Regions from separate parts of the Marinicrinis lubricantis genome, predicted to be linked through region 2. Evidence: riboswitches for the same ligand, from Rfam matches in the RefSeq annotation. Region 2 holds a riboswitch; the other holds the start of a gene.
The links. Region 2 has a riboswitch for cyclic di-GMP ahead of ACFPXP_RS02405 (S-layer homology domain-containing protein). Riboswitches for the same ligand answer to the same signal wherever they lie in the genome.
Positions count from the first base shown of each region.

Region 1: it holds a riboswitch for cyclic di-GMP, as region 2 does, so the genes downstream of both, ACFPXP_RS14275 (putative bifunctional diguanylate cyclase/phosphodiesterase) here and ACFPXP_RS02405 (S-layer homology domain-containing protein) in region 2, are expected to answer to the same signal.

Region 1 is NZ_JBHSQV010000166.1:12,326-20,423, forward strand. Features, by position in the region: gene ACFPXP_RS14260 (GNAT family N-acetyltransferase) at 58-552, shown strand; gene ACFPXP_RS14265 (hypothetical protein) at 554-769, opposite strand; gene ACFPXP_RS14270 (cold-inducible protein YdjO-related protein) at 959-1,183, opposite strand; cyclic di-GMP riboswitch class I at 1,505-1,589, shown strand; gene ACFPXP_RS14275 (putative bifunctional diguanylate cyclase/phosphodiesterase) at 1,789-3,264, shown strand; gene ACFPXP_RS14280 (HesB/YadR/YfhF family protein) at 3,291-3,587, opposite strand; gene ACFPXP_RS14285 (ComEC/Rec2 family competence protein) at 3,881-4,873, shown strand; gene ACFPXP_RS14290 (hypothetical protein) at 4,880-5,218, opposite strand; gene ACFPXP_RS14295 (ABC transporter ATP-binding protein) at 5,415-6,128, shown strand; gene ACFPXP_RS14300 (ABC transporter permease) at 6,125-7,351, shown strand; gene ACFPXP_RS14305 (DNA/RNA helicase) at 7,412-7,819, shown strand; gene ACFPXP_RS14310 (BaiN/RdsA family NAD(P)/FAD-dependent oxidoreductase) at 7,913-8,098, opposite strand, start outside.
Region 2 is NZ_JBHSQV010000013.1:2,305-10,402, forward strand. Features, by position in the region: gene ACFPXP_RS02400 (DUF6531 domain-containing protein) at 1-1,788, opposite strand, end outside; gene ACFPXP_RS02405 (S-layer homology domain-containing protein) at 1,781-3,811, opposite strand; cyclic di-GMP riboswitch class I at 3,857-3,950, opposite strand; gene ACFPXP_RS02410 (glutathione peroxidase) at 4,177-4,656, opposite strand; gene msrA (peptide-methionine (S)-S-oxide reductase MsrA) at 4,683-5,234, opposite strand; gene ACFPXP_RS02420 (hypothetical protein) at 5,354-5,524, opposite strand; gene ACFPXP_RS02425 (LOG family protein) at 5,703-6,284, shown strand; gene ACFPXP_RS02430 (glycoside hydrolase family 3 C-terminal domain-containing protein) at 6,392-8,098, shown strand, end outside.

The DNA.
Region 1 (8,098 bases), on a different contig from region 2:
CTCTAGTGAGGTATAATGATCTTTAGAACACAAAATATGGTGAAAGGTGGAGTAAATATGCCTGATATGCTTGTGAAATTGTATGATTTACCTCCGAATGGGAGCGCTCACAAAAAACTCGAAGAAAAAGGAATCACCATTCGCAGGGGGCTTCCTCCGGAGAAGCACATCGTAACGGAATGGGTGAAGAGCCATTTTAATGCGCATTGGTCGAGTGAATGCGAGGCGGCGTTCGCTAGACAACCGGTGTCCTGCTTGCTTGCAACAAAGACGATCACGATTGACGGCAAGTCTTCGGAAAAGCTGATCGGCTTCGCCTGTTATGACGCAACGGCCAAAGCATTCTTCGGTCCGACGGGAGTCGATCCAGCAGAAAGGGGTATAGGGGCAGGCAAGGCGCTGCTGATCGCGGCCCTGCATGCTATGCGAGAAGAAGGATACGGATATGGCATTATCGGAGGGGCCGGTCCCGTTCAATTTTACAGTAAGACCGTGGGTGCCATTGAAATTCCGGAATCATCTCCAGGCATTTACCGGGGCATGCTGAAATAATTCAACTTTTTCTCATCTCGAAAAATTCACATTCATCTCTGCGGTAATAAGTCACATCACTTACACTATTTTGGATGACGACCATGTCTTCCGTGTAACGAACGATCGTGCCCCCAGTACCAACCATGTGGTCGTCTTGGAACACACGAATTCTCGCTTCTCTTTCCATCGCTTCATCCAAATCGGCATCGGTGACGAGCTTTTGATTGCGTGCCATGGACCGATTCCCCCTCTATTATAAATCATTGGGTTGTATCAACATTGTAACAAAAGGAAGGCGATTCCTCCATCCAAGATAGCGGGGAACGAAAAGATGGCAGTCAGTAAAGCTGACTGCCTAGTTCACCTGCATCACATATCTAACACAAAAATCAAAAATAGTATCTTATTTTCCATTGTCACGAAATTATGATGTCCACGCAGGCTGCTCGCTTTTCTTTTTGCGAATGGGCTTTTTATCTAACTTCGGCAAATGACGAATTCCGCGGAGCATTGGACCGCCGCACAGCGGGCAGCCTGGAGAATCGTCATCTGACATTTCTTTACGCATCCATGCCTTGCATTCGTTATTTCGGCATCTCCAGATGGGGACAGGGGCAACTTCCGGCTTTGGAGAGGTTTCTGTATCCATTCATGCTCACCTCCGCTCTTAATATCCCTCACATGGAAGGCTTCATGACTGCCGTGTGTTGACAAATGCTTCATAACCCGCGTTGGTATTATTTCAGCGAGCTGATTGCTCCGTCGCAGCTGGAGTTGGATTGGTTAAGCAAGGACGCTGAATAACTTTCAATTCAAGTTAATCCGAGGCAGGGAGTTCATAACTTCCTGCTTTTTTGCGATGAGGCCGGGCATCGAAGGCGTATGGAAAATTATCCTTTGTTTTTTTACAAAATATCTGTTTTTTCTACAAAAATATAGTACTATAGAACTGATGAAGTCATATAGAAAACTTCAGAAAAGGCAAACCTAGTCGAAAGACAGGGACGCAAAGCCACGGGCCTAAAGCAAAAAGCAATGGCAGCCGGGTCGCCTAGAGGTTGGGGTTATTGCCGCCTACTAGAAGGGCGGTTTTTTTTATCGGTGCTTTGTATTGCCTAGGGAAGTGCGGGGTGATCAGGAAAATTGGATCTATATCATTCATGAAGTCGGAGGTGGATTTTAGGACTTGTTTCATAACTGGATGCATGCGCCAAGTTTGAGAATTTTGCAGTTCAAGGATGGTCGAATGTGTACATGAAGGAATTTGCTATGAAAGCAGCAGTGATTTACGGCTTATTTGGTGTCATGTATATTGCGTTTTCCGACTATGCGCTGGAGTGGTTCGGCATCACGCATGACAGTGTACATCGGCTGCAATCCATCAAAGGTTGGGTTTTTATTACGGCGACAGCCATATTGATGTACATACTTATACGTAAATCGATGCTAAGAAGGTATATGGATGAGAATACGGGCCTGCCGAATCGGCAGTTGTTTAAAGCCAACTGGAAAAGTAAATTCGTTGATGGTCGAAAGGTCACACTGCTCCTTATAAATATTGATCGATTCAAGCAAATGAATGATGCTTTTGGAGAGGAAACAGCAGATCAGCTGCTCCGTGAGACTGCGCAAAGGATGAAGGGCCAAATCAGTATGGGGATGAAGCTCTTTAAAATTTATGCCGATGAATTTGCCATACTAATCGAAAAGGAAATCGGGCTGCAGGATCTTCAGCAATTATGTAATATGTTGATTGACCAATTTCAGAAGCCGTTGTTGATCGGGCATTATGAAATTTATGCTCATATTCGAATCGGCGCATCCTTGTCGAAGAGTCATTGCAGCTTAGAAGAGCTGCATCAACAGGCAAATTATGCGCTTCAGATCGCAAAAAGGGACGGCAAGGAGCTGCAGTTCTTCTCGCCCGAGATTAAATCGTACAGAGAACAGCTGCTGCTCGAGAATGAAATGCAGTCCGCGCTTCAGAATGAACATTTCGAGGTGCATTATCAGCCGCAATATCATTCTGCAACCTCTAGTATGATTGGACTAGAAGCTTTGCTTCGTTGGAAGCATCCGGATAAGGGATGGATATCTCCCGGGGAATTTATCCCCCTTGCAGAAGAAAGCGGGTTGATCGTGCCGCTTGGCGAGTGGACGATAAGGAAAGTTTGCGAGCAAATTAAAGAATGGCAGGAGCATGGACTGGAAGTGCCTAAAATCGCCATTAATTTGTCATTGAAGCAGCTGCTTCATACGAATTTTCCGAAGAGGGTACTCGAAATCATTCACCAGGAGCAGTTAAATCCTTGCGCTCTCGAGTTTGAAATTACTGAAAGCGTCGCAATTGATATGGATCATGCGGCAGAAGCTATCCGTAGCTTGAAGGAATCCGGTTTTAGTATCAGTATGGACGATTTTGGTACGGGTTACAGCTCACTGAATGCACTGCACAAGCTTCCGGTAGATAAACTGAAGATCGATAGAAGCTTTGTGCAAAATATATTGAATGATGAACAAAAAGCGGGTATTTTGAAAACGATTATTGACTTAACGAAGCATTTGGATATGATGGTGATCGCCGAAGGCGTTGAAAAGCAGGACGAGGTACAATTTTTAATGCAAAACGGATGTGAGTATATCCAGGGGTACGTATACAGCAAGCCTTTGCCCCCAATGGAGCTTGCCAAGAGAGTACAATTCGAAATGATCAGAAAAAAAGCGCCGTGAGGAAAGCATCCTCGTAGGCGTTTTTTTCATTCGCTTGCAGGATATTCGTATTCGATTTCCTGCGACTTTTCGTTGAAACGCACCTTCAAATCATGACCGTCAAAGTACCAAAGATCGGTTTGCTCCACGTAAAACGTAATTCCTGCAACCTCCGTCTTGGCAGCGGCTCTTGAAGGCTCATCAAATGAAATGCCGAGGGAGTAGCTTGTCTGAATGGTGCTGTGTCCGCCGTATTTGGTGAAGAAACGGACATAGCTTCCCGGCTTCAGATCCATCTCTTGAATAAAGTGCTGAGCGGCTTGGGAATCTACATCAATTTTCATTTCTGCATCGACCTTTCCCTACAAGAAGTAGCTTTATTATGGCAAAACAATAAAGAGAAAGCAAGAAATTGGGCTTAATTAATAGAAAATTCTGAAAATTTGTTCAAAAAAGCAGGAAAGAAAGCGCTTACTATTGAATTTAATATAATATCAACATTTTTACAGCACAGTTCACAGGTATGCTTTTGGGCACATCGCAGCTGTAGAAGACAAAAATGCTGCATGTGAAACGAATGCATGACAAACAATACCATATATATTCGGTTTGCTACAGCATGAAGGGAGGATGCCGTATGAAGGTAAGACATATGAAGAAGGTACAGCTAACAAGAATCATCACCGGGATTTGCATCACGGTATTCTTCTTGGCAGGATGCGGACAGAGGGAGCCATTTTTCGGTGCTGCTCCCGTGCAAGCGAACGATGCAGATTTTACGCTTCAGAGCATCGTGGATGAAAAAGCATTTTTGGACCGAAGCCGGGATGAAGGCAAGCTTTCGATTCGATATTTTCATTTTAGTGATCAAGAAAAGGGCGGGGATTCGATTTACATTGAGGCGCCGGACGGCTCAAACCTGCTGATTGATGCTGGATATGAGAAGGCTGGTAAAGCATTGGTTCAATCCTTAAGCGACTTGGGAGTGGATCATCTCGATGCCGTCGTAGCGACCCATCCGCATCACGATCATATCGGAGGGTTTATTTCCCTTTTGGACGCAAAGCATGTGGGCCGTGTTTATATGCCGAAGGTTGCGAACGATACGATTTTGTTCGAGCAGTTTGTAGAGAAGATCAAGGAGAAGGCGATTCCGGTTTCCTTTTTGGAACGGGGAGACGTCATTGCCATGAATACGGATGTGCAGCTGGATGTGCTGGGGCCGCCCAAGGGAACGGGGACGAAGAATATTCCTACTTCCATGAGTACTTCAGCGATTAATAACCTCTGCTTGGTGTTGAAGCTTCATTATGGAGAGAGGACGTTCTTATTCACGTGTGATGTATACAAGAGGGCTGAATTTGAGCTTACTGAGGCCTTCGGCAGCAGTTTAAAGGCGGATATGCTGCATGCTCCTCATCACGGAAACCATACGTCATCGTCCATTCCGTTCATTCAAGCCGTTAGGCCGAAGCTGACCATATTCAGCTCTCATGAAGTCTACAGCAAGACCGTTTATGAGAATTACCGAAAAAGCGGGAGCCGGATTGCCGTAACCGGAATTGATGGGAATATATTAATTCTTTGTGATGGAAACAGTATACAATTAGTCACTCAGCGGGTGACATGATTGATTTCAATATTTCAGCAGCTGATAATGTCCAATCCCGGGTAACGGACGTGTCTCGCCTTTTACAGCATGGTACCAGCCAAAGCATAAATAAACAAGCAGAAGCAGGTTGCCAAATGGCAGCACAAACAGCCATCCCAGTACGGGAATAAAGGTGCCGATGACATTGACGGATAAGACCATCAAGAGAAAAATGAGTCCTTGATTCGCATGAAATAGGGCGTATGCGGATGTTCTCTGCATCATGAGCGGCAGAAAAAATAGAAGGTAGGCGAGAACGGCAACAATTTTCTCTTGATTCGTAACGGAATGTGCTGGATGGCGATTGCCAGAGTCAAGCATCATGAATCCTCCTTACGGAAAAGGTTCTGATTTTGAGAATGGGGCTTGTTCACGCAGTAGGTTAGTACCATGATATGTGAGTGAAGGCTGGAGCATGACAATATCTTGTCTGCTGCTTAGGAGAACCAAGGGATATTCGTATCCCTTGGTTTATTTTGTTAGAATTGAAGGACAGGATAGGCTTCAGGAGGGTATTACAATGGATAGTATCATGGATGTGCGCATTGAAGAAGCAGGTTATTCCGAACAGAAGGCTTCTATTTTTGAAATTGAATTCTCTCTTTATCCGGGGGAACTCGTTGGATTAATCGGTCCGAATGGGGCAGGGAAGAGTACGACGATTAAAGCAATATTGGGCTTACTTCGGCATATGAAGGGGGATGTTCGGTTTAAAAGCGGAGAGATGTCGTGGGGCTATATTCCGGAGCAGCCGGTTTATTATAATCAAATGACACTTTTTGAGCATATGGCGTTAGCTGCGGCTGTTTATGGTATGTCGAAAGAGCAGTTAAAGACTCGCGGGGACATGCTGCTAGAGCGTTTCAAGCTGAAACATGTAAAGCATCATTATCCAACGAGCTTTTCCAAAGGCATGAAGCAGAAGATGATGCTCATTATCGGCTTCCTGCACTCGCCCTCGATTTATATTATTGATGAACCGTTTATCGGGCTGGATCCGCAAGGTATGCAGGATTTATTGGAGTTTCTAGGAGAGGAAAGGCGAAGAGGGGCTGCCGTGCTCATGAGCACGCATGTATTGGATACTGCAGAGAAAATATGCGAGCGGTTTCTAGTCATGCGGGAGGGGCAATTAATTGTCGCAGGTGATCTTGAAGAGATTCGCTCCAGAAGCTTTCGTCCAGAGGGCAGTTTGTTCGAATGCTTTCAAATTCTTCATCAGGGGGTGGAATGAACCATATGGCCACTCCCTTGACTTTATTCCGCAATCGGCTCAGCCATCATTGGAATACATATCGTAATGCTTTTTTCATGATCATCGATTGGGTGACTGGACTGTATATACTCGTTCCTGCCGTCCTATTTGCAGGGTATCAATATTGGAGCTGGTGGCAGGAAGTCCCTGTGTGGACGGAATCCGTTCCGGAATTTATTCTATGGTTTTTATTTATCGTATTTATTCAGTTAGGAACGATCCGCTGGTTTATTCACGAAGCGGATGTGCTTTTTTTAACGTACTCGAACCAGTGGATGCGTCCATTGTATCGCTATGCTCTTTGCTATTATTTTGTAATACAGATTTTATCGTTATCGGCCTTATTGCTGTTTATCACCCCCCTTGCCATCCATGCTTATGGTTGGAAGCCGTATGAATTATTGCTGCTTCTTCCGTTGTTACTAGGGGCTAAAGGAATACAGACAACATGCATTCAATGGATGGAGTGCAATTATTCGGGGATCAGCCGATGGATTCGAATCCATTGCTTTCGTGTCGGGATACTTCTTCTTGTTCTCACTCATTTGTATTATTTTCGAGCAAGTATGGTTTATGCTTTCATCGAATGGATCGTATTAGCCCTCGGATTGACGTACACAGTGAAACAAAGGCTGAATATGAGAGGAAGCTTCGGAGTCGACCTGGAGCGGGAGCATCGGGAGCAAATGAGGCTTACGACTCTGCTTGTAGGAGACTATACGGAAAAAAAACCGCTATTTAATGTCAAACGGCCGCGGGTCATCCCGCCGACTGAGCGGATTTATTCTAAAAGTGAGTATACGGCGGCTGCACTTTTGATCAAATCATACTTTCGAGAATCTGGTGGAATTTTAAGATATGGCCAATTTACTTTGCTGGGAATGGCAGCCGTAGCGGGGCCGCCTTTATGGCTCAAGATACTAGTATGGATAATTCTGCCTTTATTGTTCAGCTATTGGTTCAGTTTTCATATTCGGATGTTTAGGTCGCATGATTTTCTCCGAATGTTATCAGGAAGATGGCCCGTACATGGGGATACGACGGCAGCCTTTTGGTTTTTGCTCCCCTATCAATTGCTGCTGACGGTTGTAATTGGGATGTTTTCTGCTTTGGGATGGTGGACCGTTCTATTAGCGATTGGAGCTGTTGCCGTCTGCTGGATGGCTGGACAAAGCGTACTGTTCTATCGCGGAAGAGAATAACCTGATCTCTGCAGGATAAGATAAGGTTATGAATTTCCAAAGAAGGGGCGAAGAAGGAAAGTGGAACCCAACCAACTGCGTTTTCAATTTCAGGACAGACGGGATGCTTATTATGCATTCGATACATTAATGGAGCTCGGATATCAGCCGGTTTTTCAAGATGAGGGAGCGTATCCGATGGTTCAGATCCATATGGAACGCAACGATTTGACTTCAGCGCTTGAGATTGCGCAGGCTCATGGAGGAACATTAGTAGAGGAACGAGATGGGGGTGCCTCAGATGTATATGACACCGCTTATGAAATGGCAGACGAATTGTCGATTCCCGCGCATATCGTGAATGAGGATTTTTCAGAGGCTTATATGAGAGGCGACGGCGAAGGTGCTTTGCAATCTCACGATGAAGATGAGGATACGCTATTCTTCCCTGATGAAACTTTGAACTCCTTTTCCGTTGACCGGATATAGAAGATCACCAAAAAAAGTCCCGATGATGGGACTTTTTTTTGACAGCATAGGAAGTTGAACTTCCCATTACAATCGTCATCCTCGAAGCGATCTTTAAGTTGCAGGCTCCTGCACCGATTCGGCGGCATGCTTCCCTGCCGTGTAACCTGTGCTGAATGCAGCGGTAATATTGTAACCGCCGGTATATCCGTGAATGTCGAGAATTTCTCCGCAGAAAAACAAACCCGGCATCAGCTTTGACTGCATCGTCTTCGGATCTACTTCCTTCAGATGAATCCC
Region 2 (8,098 bases):
CTGATCATCGTATTCATTAATAAGCGATGCGGTCTGATTCGGATTATGAATTGCGGTCATCCGGTGACGTTCATCATAGTCGAAGCCGATGACTGCGCCGTCTGGAAGCACCACTTCTTCCAGGTGATGATTGACTTCATCATAGCGGTACTGCACTTTGCGTCCCGTATGGTCGGTGACCTCCATAATCTTGCCGCCATTCCCGTATGTAAATAGCAGCTTCGCGCCTTCCGTGCTCACTTCCTTCAGAACGGTGCCATAATAAGTCAGCTTCGTTTGATGACCGTTATTGTCAGTAATGCCGTAAAGCATTCCATCCTGACGGAATACATACTCCCATTGTTGTGGTGCCGTAAGGGTATAGCTTCCGTCCGAGTTTTTCACTAATGTGTCGTAAACCCCTGCCGGTGTTTCGTACTGACCGTTCCCCGTCGGCGTATATTTCAGGCTTGCTCCTTCCGGCGTAACGACGTACACGACATCACCGTCTCTGAATTCAAGCCTTCTCTCGAACGTATGGTGCCATCCATAGCCCAAGTCCCCGTTGTACGACTCTCTGCTATGGTAAGAGATCGCAAACTCCAGCGGCATGACGGCCTGTACGGTCATATTCGTGTGGTAAAAGCTGAAATCACCAGTAGCCATATTGATCGGGTCAAAATGCTTAGCTAAAGGATGCCCGTTTTTATTCGCAAATTCTTCTTCAATCTTCTCCCGATCTGCCTCGAGTATGTTCCCTGCATTGATCGGATCGAACAGTAAGAGACTGTAACCTTCCGGAATCTGATTGTAACAGGTCTGACCCTCGAAGCATGTTTCTACTGGCAGTCCATTATCCTCAGCAACATCATGCAACTGATCAGCAATCTCTTGCTCGTAGATTTTGTTGTAGTAATAGTTTGCTAAGTAAGCCCATTTCGTATCGTCCGTCTGGGCTTTATAGCGCAATACTCTTAATATTTCCGAAGGATCCTCCGACCACTTCTGATCATAGGGACGATAAGCGACGGCTGTAATATCTGCAATTAGATAAGGAGGAAGTTCAACTTCGACCTCCCATTCCCCAATATAGTCCTGCGGCTCGAACCGGCCGTACGCAGGAAACTCATCAAAATAATTTTGAAGCTCTGTATCCGGGATATCCTGAGACCATGTCCTTGTGTCTGAGACCGGAATAGCCTCCTGCCAGACGACTGGATCTCCAGGATCGACAACCTGCCGGTCATCTCCCACTCTTCTTGTGTATTTCACATACAAAAACACCTGCGTATTCTTCTCCGCAATGCCTCGGATGACATGGGTATCGCTTTCCGGATTCGGGAGCATTTCGATATACGCCGGAGCAGGCGGATTCGGATTAAATACCTCCACATCGACATCGCCGCCATGGGCCGCGAACTGAACCGGGGTTACCTTAATGTTGTATTGCCCGTCCAACGCAGGCTGCCCTTGAATTGTACCATCCCATGTGTACGTCTGTTCGCTGCCTGTCGCATAAGGAGCGCTGTCTAACGTTTCCAGCATTGTACCGTTCTGGTGCAATGTAATGGCGGTATCATGCGCTTCATATTCACCGTAGTCCAGATACTGAAAGCTTACATCGGCAAGCCCGCCGTAAATCGAACTGAATCGATGCGGTTCTATCGAGATGGCGGTATCCGCATAGGCTTCCTCTATATCCAGCCCTGGTATCATGGGCAGCCCAGTAATGAATATGATCGCTGCAAGGCTTAGTATCCATGCTCGGCGTATTCGTTTTTTCCAGCTTCGCCTCGGCTTCTTACTCATTCACAAGTTCTCCTCTCTCCATCAATACCTTATACATCACGACCGCCGCTTCCGCGCGTGTGGAAATATCCTTTGGCGCGATAAGGCCGTTGCTTCCCATAATCAATTGATGCTTCACTGCCAGTGCGGCAGCCTGCTTCGCCCATCCGCTGATTTGCTTTGCATCATTGAATTGGAGCAGCTGATTCATTTCCTGATCGGTCATCTGTGCTTCATTCTCATAACCTAGCGCCTGAATGAGCATGACCATCATTTCCTCACGAGTGATTGCCCGGTTCGGCAGGAATTTACCGTCCACTCCGTTCACCCATCCGGCTTCAACCGCAGCGGCGACCCATGGATTGGACCAATGCGAGCTCATATCGGCAAAGTGTGCATTCGCCTTTGCTTCCATATTGACCGTCATCCCCGTTGCATCCGCCAGCATTTTCGTAAATTCAGCCCTTGTCAGCGTTTGATTCGGCCCGAACTTGTCTTCGCCCACACCGCTCACTTTCCATCTGGCAGCCAGTGTTTCAATATAGCTCTGTCCCCAGTGCCCCTTCACATCTTGAAACGAAGGTTCATACATAAATAAACCGTAGGTTCCGGATTGCATCACATCTGCCTGCACCGTCCGGCTGTCTTCATCTGCACTACCTCCGATATATTCCAATGAAGCATCGGGCTGCTCGTCAGCGCGATAAATGCCCAGCTTGTTCACATACGCAGCAGTCAAGTCCGTATTGGCGTATGACATATGAAGCTGAAGCGGCAGCTTTGCCTCCCCGCCTATCTCCATCGTCCACAAACTTGTTACCGGCGTCATCGCATCTTCTGCTTCCGCATTAGATTTCGGTTTCAAGGTCACTTTCGTCCGCTCCGCAAAAGCCTGTGCCGGAACAACCACTTTCACGGTGCCGTCCGTGGATTCGAGTACTCCGCCCTGTGCATCAAACCACCCAGAACTCTCCTCAGATGGCGTAAAGGTCGCATCCGGAATTTCCATCCGGCGAATCGAGGTATATACCAATAGGTTAGCGGCACTTCTTGTAACCAGTTGATCTCCTGTAAACCCAATCACATCCGGGCGCTCTGTACCAAAAGTCATCTGATACGACTCATGCTCTTCCAAATTCGCCCCGAACAACTGCGGTGAACCGCCTACGTCTTCAAGCCAGGCTGCGTTCTTGTCTCCGATATATAAATTCAAATATTCTCGCTCTTTCTTGACTGGCTGAGTCAAATCGATAGGAACCGCACTCGGGTCGTCCGATTCGATGGACACATACTTGTATAGATCCGTCGCGTTGTCTCTTTGTTTCCATACGGCTCTTTCCCCATTAAATTGAAATAGGCGGATGTATTCGCTTCCTGAGATTTGAACCGCCGTTTCGGTTTGACCCGAAGCGATATCATAGATTTTAAGCTCCTGCTTGGAAGGCGCGTTGAACATCACTTTTCCATCTTTGACGATCGGACTGTAGCCTTCACCAATGACACTAGCTTCGTTCGTTTGCAGGTTGTATAGCGTAATTTGCAATCTGGCATCGAACCATACGGCATAATTTCCGTCTGCAGTAACGACACGATTCTCGGCTGCTCCGCTGCTCAGCTTCTTCTCGATACCCGCGGTCAAATTATAGCTGTATACATCCCAGTTAAAGTTCGTTTGACCCGCATATTCACGTTTGTCCATCCAGATGATGACTATGTCGCCATTGCTCAATTCCGTCATAACCGGCATTTTGGCCGGCTGTCCGTGATCCGTAATTTGCAGTTCCTGTCCCGTCTGCAAGTTCCGGTAGAAGATTTGTGTATTCCAGCTCGGGTCAAACCCGTGCCATACGGCGTGATGCTTATATGTATAGAGGCTTTTACCATCAAGCTCGACCTTCGACGTATCTCTTGAGAAGACATACTTCACCGCACCTTCCATATGGATAGGCGGCATCACGCTCCAAGCCATGATGATGGTCATGATCAAACTAAGCAGCATCCCTGTCTTTCTATGATTCTTTCTTCTTCCAAATCTCATGTTCATACTTGTTCCCCCTTATTTTTAGACAAAAAAAGACCAAGACGAAGTTTGAGCGGCCCGGCTGCCATCCCTTAACATCGGTTAAGGCTTAGACCCGTGGCTTTGCGTCTCCGACTTTCGTACGGATTTGCCGTGGTTCATTTCGCTTGGTATTCTTTCGTGATGTCTATTGGACTAGGATGATATTACCAATAAATCTCCCAAAATGATACACTATCCCCTAATTTGTGACAACCCTGTGTAACTTTATGGTGAATACACGAGATTTTCAGGTTATGGAGATGCCAACATGGGACATTCGGACTAAAACAAAAAGACCAGCCCTCACCAAGGCTGATCTTCATAGATTCATAGATTTTGCTTGTGATTTACCTGCCCAGCAGCGCCTCAATATCCTTCCGAATCTTATTCGGAGTCGTGGTTGGGGCGTATCGTTTCACAGGTTTGCCGCTGCGGTCGACGAGAAATTTCGTGAAGTTCCATTTAATACTCTCGCCCAGCAAGCCCGACTCTTCCTTCTTCAAATACTGATATAACGGATGCGTGCCAGGGCCGTTCACTTCGATTTTGCTGAACATCGGAAAACGGGTGCCGAACTGCAGCTGACAGGTCTGTTCGATTTCCGCATCAGATCCAGGCTCCTGCTCCTTGAATTGATTGCACGGAAACCCCAGCACGGCAAACCCCTGCTCTTGATAATCCTCATGCAGCGACTGCAGCTCCTTCAGCTGCGGCGCAAATCCGCACTTCGTCGCGGTATTGACGATGAGGAGCACCTTCCCTTCATAATCCCGCAGTGATATATTCTCCCCGCTAATCGTCGTCACTTCAAATTCATAAACGCTCATGGATTCCGCACCTCTTCCACCTGATTTCACTTTTCCCAATGCTTTCGAATAAATTCATCTCTTCCTGACTGTTCACGGTCTTCCTTGTAATGCTTCGGATGCTTCCTATGATAATCCTGATGATATTCTTCTGCCGGATAAAAAGTACTTGCAGGCACGATTTCCGTGACAATCGGCTTATTAAACTGCCCGCCGGCTTCAAGCGCTTGCTTCGAGCGTTCCGCTAACATACGCTGCTCCTCATGGTGGTAAAAAATCACGGTTCGGTACGACGATCCCCGGTCGTGGAATTGTCCTCCCGCATCGGTTGGATCGATTTGGACCCAATACAGCTCCAACAGCTTCTCATACGGAAATACGTCCGGATCGAAGGTGATCTGAACCACCTCGGCATGACCCGTATCCCCTTGCTTCACCTGCTCGTACGTGGGATTGTCCGTAAGGCCTCCCATATATCCGGAGACGATCCCGTGAATGCCTGGAAACTCCTCAAAAGGCGTAACCATGCACCAAAAACATCCCCCGGCAAATGTAGCTAATTCATAAGAATGGTTTTCTGACTGATCCTTGTTGTCCATCATATGTGCACCTCAATACGAAACATAGAGTAAAGTTTCTATTATGTATACAAAAAAAGCACCATCCTCAGCACGAAAGAATTGCCGGGATAATGCTTTTTATTGTACAACCGTTTTGGTCAAAATTCCAACTCATCCAGTTCGGATTCACGCTGGCGTGCTTTCTCCGCAATATCGCGATCCGCCTCGTTGATCCCTTGAATCGACTCAGCCGCCTCTGCCTGCTGCTTCAGCTGCTCCTCAATCTGACCGATGCCGTGCGCCTCTTGGTGCTGACTATTCTGTGTCATCTAGATCCCCTCCACATTATGATCATCCACTAAATCATTGGCATCCTTAGAATGCGCTGGGAATTCAGTATCTATACACAAACATGCCAATAATACTATATATGGTGCAAAAAATTCACTTCCGCCACTAAATATTGTATACTCATCATGAACAACCCACACGTAAAGGAGAATTCATTTGAAACGAATCTGTGTATTTGCCGGTTCCAATTCCGGCGTTTCCCCTGCGTATGTGCAAGCCGCAGAAAATCTAGGCAAAGTAATGGCCAAAAGCGGTATAGAGCTGATATATGGAGGCTCCAAAATCGGATTAATGGGAAAGATCGCAGACACCCTGCTCCGTCATGGAGGAAACGTGATCGGTGTAATGCCGAAAGGACTATTTCGAGGTGAAATGGTGCATGCGGAATTGACAATATTGATCGAAGTGGATGATATGCATCAGCGCAAGGCGAAGATGATGGAACTCGCCGATGCGTTTATCGCGCTGCCCGGCGGGCTTGGGACCTTCGAGGAAATCTTCGAGGTACTCAGTTGGTCCCAACTTGGCATCCATACGAAGCCCGTCGGCTTGTATAATATCGAAGGTTTCTACACTCCATTATCTAACCTGATCCAGCATGCTATCGACAGCGGGTTCGCGCGGCCGTCCAATCAGTCCCTGTATGTGATGAGTGACGACGCGGATGAGCTGGTGAAGAAGCTGCAGCACTTCGAAAGGCCGCCAGCCGAAAACAAGTGGTCTGACCTCAAAGATTAATCTATAATCTTCAGGTGGTTTTTTAACCAATCTTATAGGTATTGAAAGCGCTCTATTTATGGTAAAATCTAGCCATCTTCTCATTAAACCTAAGGATGGTGAACACGATGACAGCACAGCATACCTATCCATTTCAAGATCCGAACCTGCCAGTAGAGGAGCGCGTCAAAGACCTCGTATCCAGGCTCACGTTAGAGGAGAAAATCTCCCAAATCCCTACCCGTCAAGCAGCGATTGAAAGATTCGGCATCGGTCCATACAGTGTCGGCGGAGAAGCAGCTCACGGTGTGGCTTGGAGAGGGGAGGCAACCGTCTTCCCGCAGCCCATCGGTCTGGCCTGTACATGGAATCCAGAGCTTATGAAAGAAATTGGCTCGGTCGTCGGTGATGAAGCCCGCGTCTTCTACAATCAGCAGCCGGATAAATACGGCCTGACATTATGGGCACCGACCGTAGATATGGAGAGAGATCCAAGATGGGGACGCACCGAGGAAGCCTACGGCGAAGACCCGCATCTGACCGGAACGATGACGGTCCAACTGGCGAAGGGCATGCACGGCGAACATCCGAAATATTTGAAGATGGTGCCGACGCTGAAGCATTTTTACGCCAACAATAACGAAAAGGACCGACTAACGTACTCTGCGAGTATAGATCCGCGTAATAAGCATGAATATTATTTAAAGCCTTTCGAAGCAGCCATTGTCGATGGACAAGTCCAGTCGATTATGACTGCATATAACTCGATCAACGGCACACCAGCGATTGAAAGCCCCGACGTGAACAAATACGTGAAAGGGGAGTGGGGCTTAGGCGGCTTCATCGTCTGTGACGGAGGAGACCTTTCCCAGACCGTTGACTACCACCATTACCATGAGACTCATGCAGAATCTGCCGCGGGTGCGTTGAAGCGCGGAGTCGACTGCTTAACCGACGATAAAGACCTTGTCATTCAGGCGGTTACGGAAGCGATCGAGCGCGGAATGCTGAGCGAAGCCGATCTTGATCGCGCGATCACGAACATCTTCCGCATTCGCATGCGACTCGGCCTGTTCGATCCACCGGAGATCAATCCGTACTCGAAGATCCCAGACTCGAAGCTAATGCATCCGGATCATGCGGCCTTATCGCTGAAAGCGGCGAAGGAATCTGTCGTGCTGCTTAAGAACGATCAACAGACGCTTCCGTTGAAGCGCGAGAAGACGAAGAAGCTTGCCGTCATCGGACCGCTGGGCGATGTGATCTACCGGGATTGGTACAGCGGTTCGCTGCCTTATCAGGTCACCCCGCTGCAAGGACTGCGGAAAAAGCTGGGCCAAGAGAATGTGAGCTTCGCTTCGAGCCTTGATCGCATTCGATTGAAATCCGCGAAAACGGGCCAATATGTAAGCGCTGACCCTGCGAATGGCGAAGCGTTGTCTGCTCGTGCCATCGATGCAAGCAGCGCGGATACGTTCGAGCTGACCGACTGGGGCTGGGGCAACCATACGCTGAAAAGCCTGCGCAGCGGCAAATTCGTTACGACCGGGGACGATTTTATCTCCGCTTCGGCAGAAGAAGTGTTTGGTTGGTTCGTGAAGGAACAGTACAATTTCACCCAGCAACCGGATGGTACTTGTACGATGCAGACTTGGAACGGCAAAGCTGTGATCTCCGAACCAGACGACAGTGGTGTGCTGAAAGCTGGAGAATCAGAGAAGCCTGAAGACGGAATCCGCTTCATGAAGGAAACCGTAGTAGACGGGTTAGAGGAGGCCATTACAGCGGCCAAATCCTCCGATGCCGCCGTCGTCTTCGTCGGCAACAATCCGGTC